Regions from separate parts of the Streptomyces sp. NPDC097640 genome, predicted to be linked through region 1. Evidence: riboswitches for the same ligand, from Rfam matches in the RefSeq annotation. Region 1 holds a riboswitch; the other holds the start of a gene.
The links. Region 1 has a riboswitch for cobalamin ahead of ABTY62_RS14765 (ribonucleoside-diphosphate reductase subunit alpha). Riboswitches for the same ligand answer to the same signal wherever they lie in the genome.
Positions count from the first base shown of each region.

Region 2: linked by a shared signal. The riboswitch ahead of ABTY62_RS45980 (cobalamin biosynthesis protein) and the one ahead of ABTY62_RS14765 (ribonucleoside-diphosphate reductase subunit alpha) in region 1 are both predicted to bind cobalamin.

Region 1 covers NZ_JBEOSB010000008.1:202,072-206,616, reverse strand. Annotated here, with positions in the region: gene ABTY62_RS14775 (2-hydroxyacid dehydrogenase) at 88-1,137, shown strand; gene ABTY62_RS14770 (FGGY family carbohydrate kinase) at 1,228-2,706, shown strand; cobalamin riboswitch at 3,017-3,139, shown strand; gene ABTY62_RS14765 (ribonucleoside-diphosphate reductase subunit alpha) at 3,264-4,545, shown strand, end outside.
Region 2 covers NZ_JBEOSB010000052.1:7,703-12,247, forward strand. Annotated here, with positions in the region: gene ABTY62_RS45975 (cobyric acid synthase) at 1-1,301, opposite strand, end outside; gene ABTY62_RS45980 (cobalamin biosynthesis protein) at 1,298-2,386, opposite strand; cobalamin riboswitch at 2,511-2,710, opposite strand; gene ABTY62_RS45985 (hypothetical protein) at 2,869-3,123, opposite strand; gene ABTY62_RS45990 (inorganic phosphate transporter) at 3,136-4,404, opposite strand.

The DNA of each region.
Region 1 (4,545 bases):
GCACGACGCGCGGGCCATTGCTTTGTCACGTCAACGATGTTAAATCTAGCGTCGCCTCTGTGATGGAACGCCGAAGAAAGGCCACCCATGCGCGTCCTCGCCGCCGGAGACCACTTCGTACGCCCCGACCTCATCATCGCCGCGCTCCGCGACGAGCCGGGGCTCGAAGGCGTCGACGTCGATGTCGCCGAGCTGACGCTGCCGTGGCCGCACGAGCCCTTCGGCCCGGTGGGCGGCCCGGCGAGCCGGGTGATCGAGGCCAGCGGCACCGAGGAGCAGCTGATCGAGGCGCTGGCCGGGGCCGAGGTGTGCGTGACGCAGATGGCGCCGTTCACCGCCGAGGTCTTCGCCGCCCGCCCCGAGCTGCGCATGGTCGCGGTCTCCCGCGGCGGCCCGGTCAACGTCGACCTGCCGGCCGCCACCCGCGCCGGCGTCGCCGTCAGCTTCGCGCCCGGCCGCAACGCCACCGCCGCCGCCGAGTTCGCGGTCGGCATGATGCTCGCCGCGATGCGCCGCATCCCGACGGCGGACGCCGAGCTGCGCGCGGGCCGCTGGCGCGGGGACTTCTACGCGTACGAGGAGGGCGGCATCGAGCTGGACGGCGCGACCGTCGGCCTGGTCGGCTACGGGGCCATCGGCCGGATCGTCGCCCGCGTGCTGCGCGCGTTCGGCGCCCGGGTGCTGATCGCCGACCCGTACACCGACCCCGAGACCGCCCGCGCGGACGGCGTCGAGCCGGTCGAGCTGGACGAACTCCTCGCCCGCTCCTCCGTGGTCAGCCTGCACGCCCGGCTCACCCCCGAGACCCAGGGGCTCATCGACGCCGACCGGATCGCCCGGATGCGGCCCGGCGCGGTGCTGGTGAACACCGCGCGCGGCGGCCTGCTGGACTACGCCCCGCTGCCCGAGGCGCTGCGCTCCGGCCGGCTCGGCGCCCTCGCCCTCGACGTGTACGACCTCGAACCGCCGCCCGCCGACTGGCCGCTGCACTCCGCGCCCAACGTCGTCACCACCCCGCACCTCGCCGGCGCCACCCGGCAGACCGCGCACCGCGCGGCCGCCATCACCGCCGCCGAGGTCGGCCGCTACGCCCGCGGCGAAAAGCTCGCCCACCCCGCGAACCACCCCACGAGCTAGGCGGTGTCCGGCGGACAGGCCCAGCCCGGCCCCCGCCCAACAGCCCCGCACAAACCCGCGCAGTCGACGCCCCCAAGGAGGGCCCACGTCATGAGCATCGTCCTCGGAGTCGACGTCGGCACCTCCGTCACCAAGGCCGTGGCCTTCGGCCGGGACGGCAGGTCCCTGGCGGCCGCCAGCCGTCCCAGCCGGCTCGACCGCCTGCCCGGCGGGCGGGTGGAGCAGGACCTGGAGGACGTGCTGCGCACGGTCGCCGAGGTGGTCCGCGAGGTGACCGCCGCCCTGGCCGCGAAGGGCCGCGAGGCCCCCGTGGCGCTCGCGCTCACCGGGCAGGGCGACGGGCTGTGGCTGCGCGACGCGGCGGGCCGCGCCGTGCGCCCGCCGATCTCCTGGATGGACGGCCGGGCGAACGACACCGTGGCCCGCTGGGGCGAGGACGGCACCATCCGCGACCTCTACCGGCTCACCGGCTCCGGGGTGTTCCCCGGCTGCCACGCGCCGCTGCTGCGCTGGCTGGCCGACCACGAGCCGCAGGCCCTGGCGCGCGCGGAGGTCGCGGGCTACTGCGTGGACGCGGTGGCCCAGCGGCTCACCGGCGTCATCGGCGTGGACGCCTCGGACGCGTCCATGCCCTTCCTGGACGTGACCACACGCACATACGTCCCCGATGCCCTGGAAGCGTGCGGAATCGCCGAATACGCCCGGCTGTTGCCGACGCCCGCCGCGCCCGGCACCGTCCTGCGGCTCGACGACGCGGGCGCGGAGCTGCTCGGGCTGCCGGCCGGACTGCCCGTCACGGCGGGCCCGTACGACCTCCCGGCCTGCGCGATCGGCAGCGGCGTGACGGAGGTGGGCGACGGGCTGCTGATCGTGGGCACCACGCTCGCCAGCCAGGTCCTCACCGACAGCGCGCGGATCGACCCGGCGGCCGACCCGGCGGGCATGTGGCTGTGCACGCCCGACCGGGACCGCTGGCTGCGCGGCATGCCCGCCATGGTGGGCACGGCGGCCCTGGAGTGGGTCCTGGAGTTCACCGGGGCGACCACCGCGGACCTGGAGACGCTGCTCGCCGACAGCCCGCCGGGGGCGCGCGGGGTGACCGCGCTGCCCTTCCTGTCGGACGCGGGCGAGCGCGCCCCGTTCGTGGAGCCCGCCGCGCGGGGCCGGTTGGACGGCCTGACCCTCGCCACGACCCGCGCGGACGCCGTCCGGGCCGCCTGCGAGGCCGTGGCGTACGCCGCACGCCACTGCCTGGAGGCCGCGGGGCTGAGTGCGACGCTCGCGGCCTGCGGGGGCGGTACCCGGTCCGCCGCCTGGACCCAGCTGTTCGCGGACGTCCTGGGGCGGCCGGTGCGGATCCCGGACGAGCCCGAGGTGGGGGCGCGCGGCGCGGTCGCGGTCGCCTGGCGCGCGTTGGGCGACCCGGTGGACGCGGCACAATGGCGAGCCGATTCGCGTACTGTCGTACCCGACGCGGAGCGCGCCGAGGCATACGAGCGCGGCTACGCGGACTACCGGGCCAGGCTGGCCCGTACCCTCGCGGAGTGGCGGGCAACGGCGCCCGCTTAAAAGCGACCCGGCGCCGCGCCGGGCCCGGCGCAGGCCCTTGCCGGGCCCCTGCCGGGCTCGCGCCCGACCGTCCGTGCCGGACCCGCACCAGGGCCGCGCCGGGGCCGTACCGGCCCCCTGCCGGCCTCTGCCGGGCCGCCTCGGGGCATGCCCCAGGGCCCGCGTCAGGCCCGTCCCGGGCCTGCGTCAGGCCCGTGCCAAGTGCGCGCCAAGACCGCGCCAAGTCCGGCACTGAATAGCACATTCGTACGAAACACTCCACCTCGCGACACAACATGTGGGGGCGCGTGCGCTCGCCACCACAAGATGTATGCTCATGCTCGCTGTCGCCGCAGGGGAATCCGGTGCGAATCCGGAACTGTCCCGCAACGGTGTACGCGTACGCTTTTGCGTACCCGCGAGTCCGAGGACCTGCCGACAGCCGTCTCATACGTCCGGGCCCCGCGGGTTGGGCCGATGGACGCTGTGCGGTATGCCCTTGGCGGTTTCGGCATGCCCGCACGCGCCCATCGCGTACCACCCGCCCGGCCCCCAGCCGAGCGAGGGAGAACACTTCAGTGACCATCGCGCCAGCCGATCCGGTTTCAGAGGCAGCGGCTACTCAGGCAGCGGACGACGCGCCCGGGACCGCCCTGCTGCGGACCCTGACGGAGCTCACCGCCGACCTGTCCGCCACCGACCCCGGCAAGGTCGCGGCCGCCGCCCTGCGCGGCCGCCATCCCGGCTCGGACGAGGCGGAGTTGCGCACCCTCGCGACCGAGGCGGCGGCCGGTCTGATCGCCGAAGAACCCGAGTACTCGAAGCTCGCCGCGCGGCTGCTGACCCTCGCCATCGCGGAGGAGGCGGCCGGGCAGGGCGCGGTCTCCTTCTCCGCCTCGGTGGCCGTGGGCCACCGCGAGGGCCTGATCGCGGACGGCACGGCCGAGTTCGTGACCGCCCACGCCGCCCGCCTGGACGCGCTGGTCGAGCGGGCGCTGGCCGACGGCGCCGACGACCGCTTCGGCTACTTCGGGCTGCGCACCCTCCACAGCCGCTATCTGCTCCGCCACCCGATCACCCGCCAGGTGATCGAGACCCCGCAGCACTTCCTGCTGCGGGTGGCCTGCGGGCTGGCCGAGGACCACTCGGAGCGGGCGCTGGACGACGTCGCCGAGCTGTACCGGCTCACCAGCACGCTGTCCTACCTGCCCAGCTCCCCCACGCTGTTCAACTCCGGCACCCGCCACCCGCAGATGTCGTCCTGCTATCTGCTGGACTCGCCGCTGGACGAGCTGGACTCGATCTACAACCGCTACCACCAGGTCGCGCGGCTCTCCAAGCACGCGGGCGGCATCGGCCTGTCCTACTCGCGCATCCGCGCCCGCGGTTCGCTGATCCGCGGCACCAACGGCCACTCCAACGGCATCGTGCCGTTCCTGCGCACCCTCGACGCCTCCGTCGCCGCCGTCAACCAGGGCGGCCGGCGCAAGGGCGCGGCCTGTGTGTACCTGGAGACCTGGCACGCGGACATCGAGGAGTTCCTGGAGCTCCGGGACAACACGGGCGAAGAGGCCCGCCGCACCCACAACCTCAACATCGCGCACTGGATCCCGGACGAGTTCATGCGCCGGGTGGAGGCCGACGCCGACTGGTCGCTGTTCTCGCCGGTCGACGCGCCCGCGCTGGTCGACCTGTGGGGCGAGGAGTTCGACGCCGCGTACCGGAAGGCCGAGGCGGACGGGCTGGCCGTCAAGACCGTCCCGGCGCGCCAGCTGTACGCCCGGATGATGCGCACCCTCGCGCAGACCGGCAACGGCTGGATGACCTTCAAGGACGCCGCCAACCGCACCGCCAACCAGA
Region 2 (4,545 bases), on a different contig from region 1:
CACACCGAGCCCACCCGGCAGCCGTCCAGGAAGGGCTCGCCCGCGCCGTCCGGCAACTCGGCGACCCCGTGGTGGATCTCGTAGCCCTCCACCGGCTCGCCGAGCGCCTCGCCGACCGGCCGCGCCAGGGTCTTGTGCACCGCGAACCGCACCCGTACGGGCAGCAGCCCCAGCCCCTCGACCGTCCCGGCCCGCGACTCGACCTCGTCCTCGATGCGCTCGCCGAGCATCTGGAAGCCGCCGCAGATGCCCAGCACCGGGCGACCCTCGGCGGCCCGCCGCGCGATCGCCGCCGCCAGCCCGCGTTCGCGCAGCCACTCCAGGGCCCGTACGGTCCCGCGGGTGCCGGGCAGCACCACCAGGTCGGCGTCGGTCAGCTCCTCCGGCCGGTCCACGAACCGCACGACCACGCCCGGCTCCGCGGCCAGCGCGTCCACATCCGTGAAGTTCGACATGAGCGGCACCGCGGCGACCGCGACCCGCAGGATGTCCGCGCCGTGCGGCGGCGCGACGACGCTCTCGCGCACCGTCCCGCGCAGCGAGACACGCAGGCCGTCCTCCTCGTCGATGCCGAGCCCGTGCGCGTACGGCAGCACGCCCATGGTCGGGCGGCCGGTCAGGCCGCGCAGCATCTCCAGGCCCGGCTCCAGCAGGGTCACATCGCCGCGGAACTTGTTCACCAGATAGCCCGCGACGAGCCGCTGGTCGGCCTCGGAGAGCAGCGCGGTCGTGCCGAAGAACGACGCGAAGACGCCGCCGCGGTCGATGTCCCCGACCACGACGACCGGCAGCCGGGCGGCCCGGGCGAGACCCAGGTTCACGATGTCGGTGCGGCGCAGGTTGATCTCGGCGGGGCTGCCCGCGCCCTCGCAGATCACCGCGTCGTGCGTGCGCCGCAACTCGGCGAGGCACTCGGTGACGGTGCCCAGCAACGCCTCCTGGCGCCCCGCGTGGTACCCGCGCGCGCTCAGCTCGCCCACCGGCTTGCCCAGCAGCACCACCTGGCTGCTGCGGTCGCTGCCCGGCTTGAGGAGCACCGGGTTCATCAGCGCGCTCGGTTCGACGCGCGCGGCCGCGGCCTGCATGGCCTGGGCGCGGCCGATTTCGGCGCCGTCGCGGGTCACGAAGGAGTTGAGCGACATGTTCTGCGCTTTGAACGGCGCGACGCTGACGCCCTTACGGCTGAGCCATCGGCAGATCCCGGCCGTGACGACGCTCTTGCCCGCGTCCGACGTGGTGCCCGCGACGAGCAGGCCGCCGCCCTGTGCCCCGGTCGCGCCCCCGCCGGGTATGCCGCTCATACGCTGTCCCTCCCCGCGGCCGCAGGCCGCGCCGTCCTGCCAGGTCCCGTTCCGGGTCCGTCCGTCCGCAAGGACCGTGCCCAGCGGGCGAGCGCGCCATGTGGGGCACGGGACGGCCCCAGCGCCGCCCCCACTGCCAGCCGGGCCCCGACGGACACGCCGAGCGCCAGGGCGCCGACGCGCTGCGACAGCCGAACCGCGCGCTCGATGTCGGCGGCCTCCACCGCCCGCCCGCCGGGGTTGAGCACCGGCCGGTGCTCAACGCGGCCGCCGTACGCGAGAGTGCCGCCCAGCCGTACGCCGAGCGCGCCCGCGAACGCGGCCTCCACCGGGCCCGCGTTGGGGCTCGGATGGCGGTGGCCGTCGCGCAGCCAGGCGCGCCGCGCGCCGCGCGGGTCGGGCCCGGCCAGGGTGGCCAGCGTCGCGGTGAGCCGCGCGCCGGGCCAGCCGGCGAGGTCGTCCAGCCGGGCCGCGGCCCAGCCGAACCGCCGGTAGCGCGGCGACTTGTGGCCGACCATCGCGTCCAGGGTGTTGACGGCTCGGAAGCCGACCAGGCCCGGCACCCCGCCGACGGCCCCCCACACCAGCGCGCCCACGACGGCGTCCGAGGTGTTCTCGGCGACCGACTCGACGACCGCGCGCGCGATCTGCCGCTCGTCCAGCGCCTGGGGGTCCCGGCCGCACAGGTGCGGCAGCCGCCGCCGGGCGGCGTCCAGGTCCCCGGTGGCCAGCGCGCCGCCGACGGCGCGCGCCTCCCGGCCCAGCGTGGTCCCGCCGAGCACGGCCCAGGTGGCGGCGGCGGTCAGTACGGTGTGCGCGGCGCGGGAGGGGCCACCCGAGGAGTCGCTGCCCAAGGCCCGTACGGCGTGCACCGAAAGCGCGGCCCCCGCGGCCGCGCCGCCCGCGCACAGCGCGGCGTACAGGGCCCCGGATCCGCGGTGGTCGCGCCACAGCAGCCGCTCGACGGCCAGGGCGGCGCGCCCGAACGCGGCCACGGGGTGGCCGCGGCGCGGATCGCCCGTGGCGAGGTCGCCGAGGAAGCCGAGGGCGGCGCCGCACGCGTACGAGGCGTGATCGGCACCCATCGTCAGTCCGCCGTCGTGCCTCGGCGCGTCGGGGCGTGGAGTTCGGGCCGCGGGCGGGTCGGCGTCGGCGGCATGGCGGTGCCGGGCATGGCGGTATGTCCTCACTCAGGGTCCGCGCCCTGGTTCGACGTGACCGGCGGTGAGAGTCTCCTGGCTCCCGGATCCGCGCTTCTCCCGGTCTTCCAGCCTCCGTACGGAGGCCGTGACTTGTGCGGGCTATGGGAGAGCGCTCCCCGGTGACAGTGGCGGGACCGCGCCGGATTCTCACCGGCTTCCTCTCCTGCCGCCGTTTGGCTCGGGAAGTCCACCATGGGCCGCGAATGGCCGTCAACTCGCGAATGCCCCGGGATGCGCGAGTGTGCCGAGGCCCACACGCGCCGCACACGCCACGGCCGCCGGGCGGGTCCGCGCTGGTCGGCGCGGCCCGGCCCGGCGGCCGCGGCTACTGCTGGAACACGGCCGAGCCGTGCGGGTTCAGGCCGTCAGGCCACGATCAGATTGATGCCGTACGCCACCGTCGCCGCGCACAGCGCGAAGCAGGCGTACGCGGCGGCGCGCGCGGGGCCGACGCCGACGCCGGCACCCGCCGGGGCCGCGGCGGTGTCCTGGCCCGCCTCGGCCTGCTGGGGCTTGCGGGAGGCGCCGAGGATGCCGAGGGTGAAGACGCCCACGAAGCCGACGGTCACCACGAGGCTGACGCCGAAGACCTGGCCGAGAGCCGCCCAGTCGATGCTCATCGCGTTACTTCCTTAGCTGGTGCTGCCGGTGGCGGCGGAGGCGCCGGCCGGGGTGGCGGAGGGGGAGGAGGCGTGCGCGGGGGCGACCGGCCCGGCGGGCGGCGGGGCCACGGACTGGAGGGCGGCGGTGACGACGCCCACCGGCTCGGCCGGCGCCGCCCCGGCGTCGGTGCTGTCGTTGACGTCGTTGACGTTGGTGTGGTCGACGGGCTTGCGGCGCGAGGCCGCCCAGATCGCGGCGCAGGCGGCGACCGCGAGCACGGCGACCGTCGTGACGCCCCAGTCGCCCTGGTCCGCCAGCAGCGCCGCGCCGCCCGCGACGAGGCCCGCGGCGGGCAGGGTGAGCAACCAGGCGAGGACCATGCGGCCCGCGGTGGACCAGCGCACCACACCGCCCTTGCGGCCGACGCCCGCGCCCATCACGGCGCCGGAGCAGACCTGGGTGGTGGAGAGGGCGAAGCCGATGTGGGAGGAGGCGAGGATGACGGTCGCGGCGCCGGTCTGGGCGGCGAAGCCCTGCGGCGGCTGGATGTCGGTGATGCCCTTGCCCATGGTGCGGATGATGCGCCAGCCGCCCAGGTACGTACCGAGCGCGATGGCCAGCCCCGCGGCGACGATGACCCACAGCGGCGGGTCGGAATCGGGGACGATCACGCCGCCGGTGATCAGCGCCAGGGTGATCACACCCATGGTCTTCTGCGCGTCGTTGGTGCCGTGGGCGAGGGAGACCAGCGCGGCCGAGGCGATCTGCCCGGCGCGGTAGCCCTTCGCGGTGTCCTGGGGGTCGCGGTCGCGGGCCAGCCGGTAGGTGAGCCGGGTCGCGACCAGGGCGGCGACGCCGGCCACGACCGGCGCGGCCACGGCCGGGATCAGGACCTTCATGACGATCTTGTCGCTGTTGACCCCGTCCATGCCGACGGAGACCAGGGTGGCGCCGATGAGGCCGCCGAAGAGGGCGTGCGAGGAGCTGGAGGGCAGCCCGGCCAGCCAGGTCAGCAGGTTCCAGACGATCGCGCCGACCAGGCCCGCGAAGATCACTTCGGGCTGGATCCCCGCGCCCTCGTCGATGATCCCTCCGGAGATCGTCTTGGCGACCTCCACGGAGAGGAACGCGCCGACGAGATTGAGGGCCGCCGACATCGCGACCGCGATCCGGGGGCTGAGAGCTCCCGTGGAGATGGTGGTGGCCATGGCGTTGGCCGTGTCGTGGAAGCCGTTCGTGAAGTCGAACACCAATGCCGTGACGATCACGATCCCAATGAGAAGCGTGATGTGTTCCATCGAACTCCTTCGCGGGGGAATGCGATCCCCGAACTTCGTGACACGGAGCGTCGCAGGTTGGCTACATTCCGTGGTGCAACTTGGCCGTCGTGAGGCCACCGAGGCAGCCACGTCAGAAATCCCCTCCCATGGGAGGGGAAG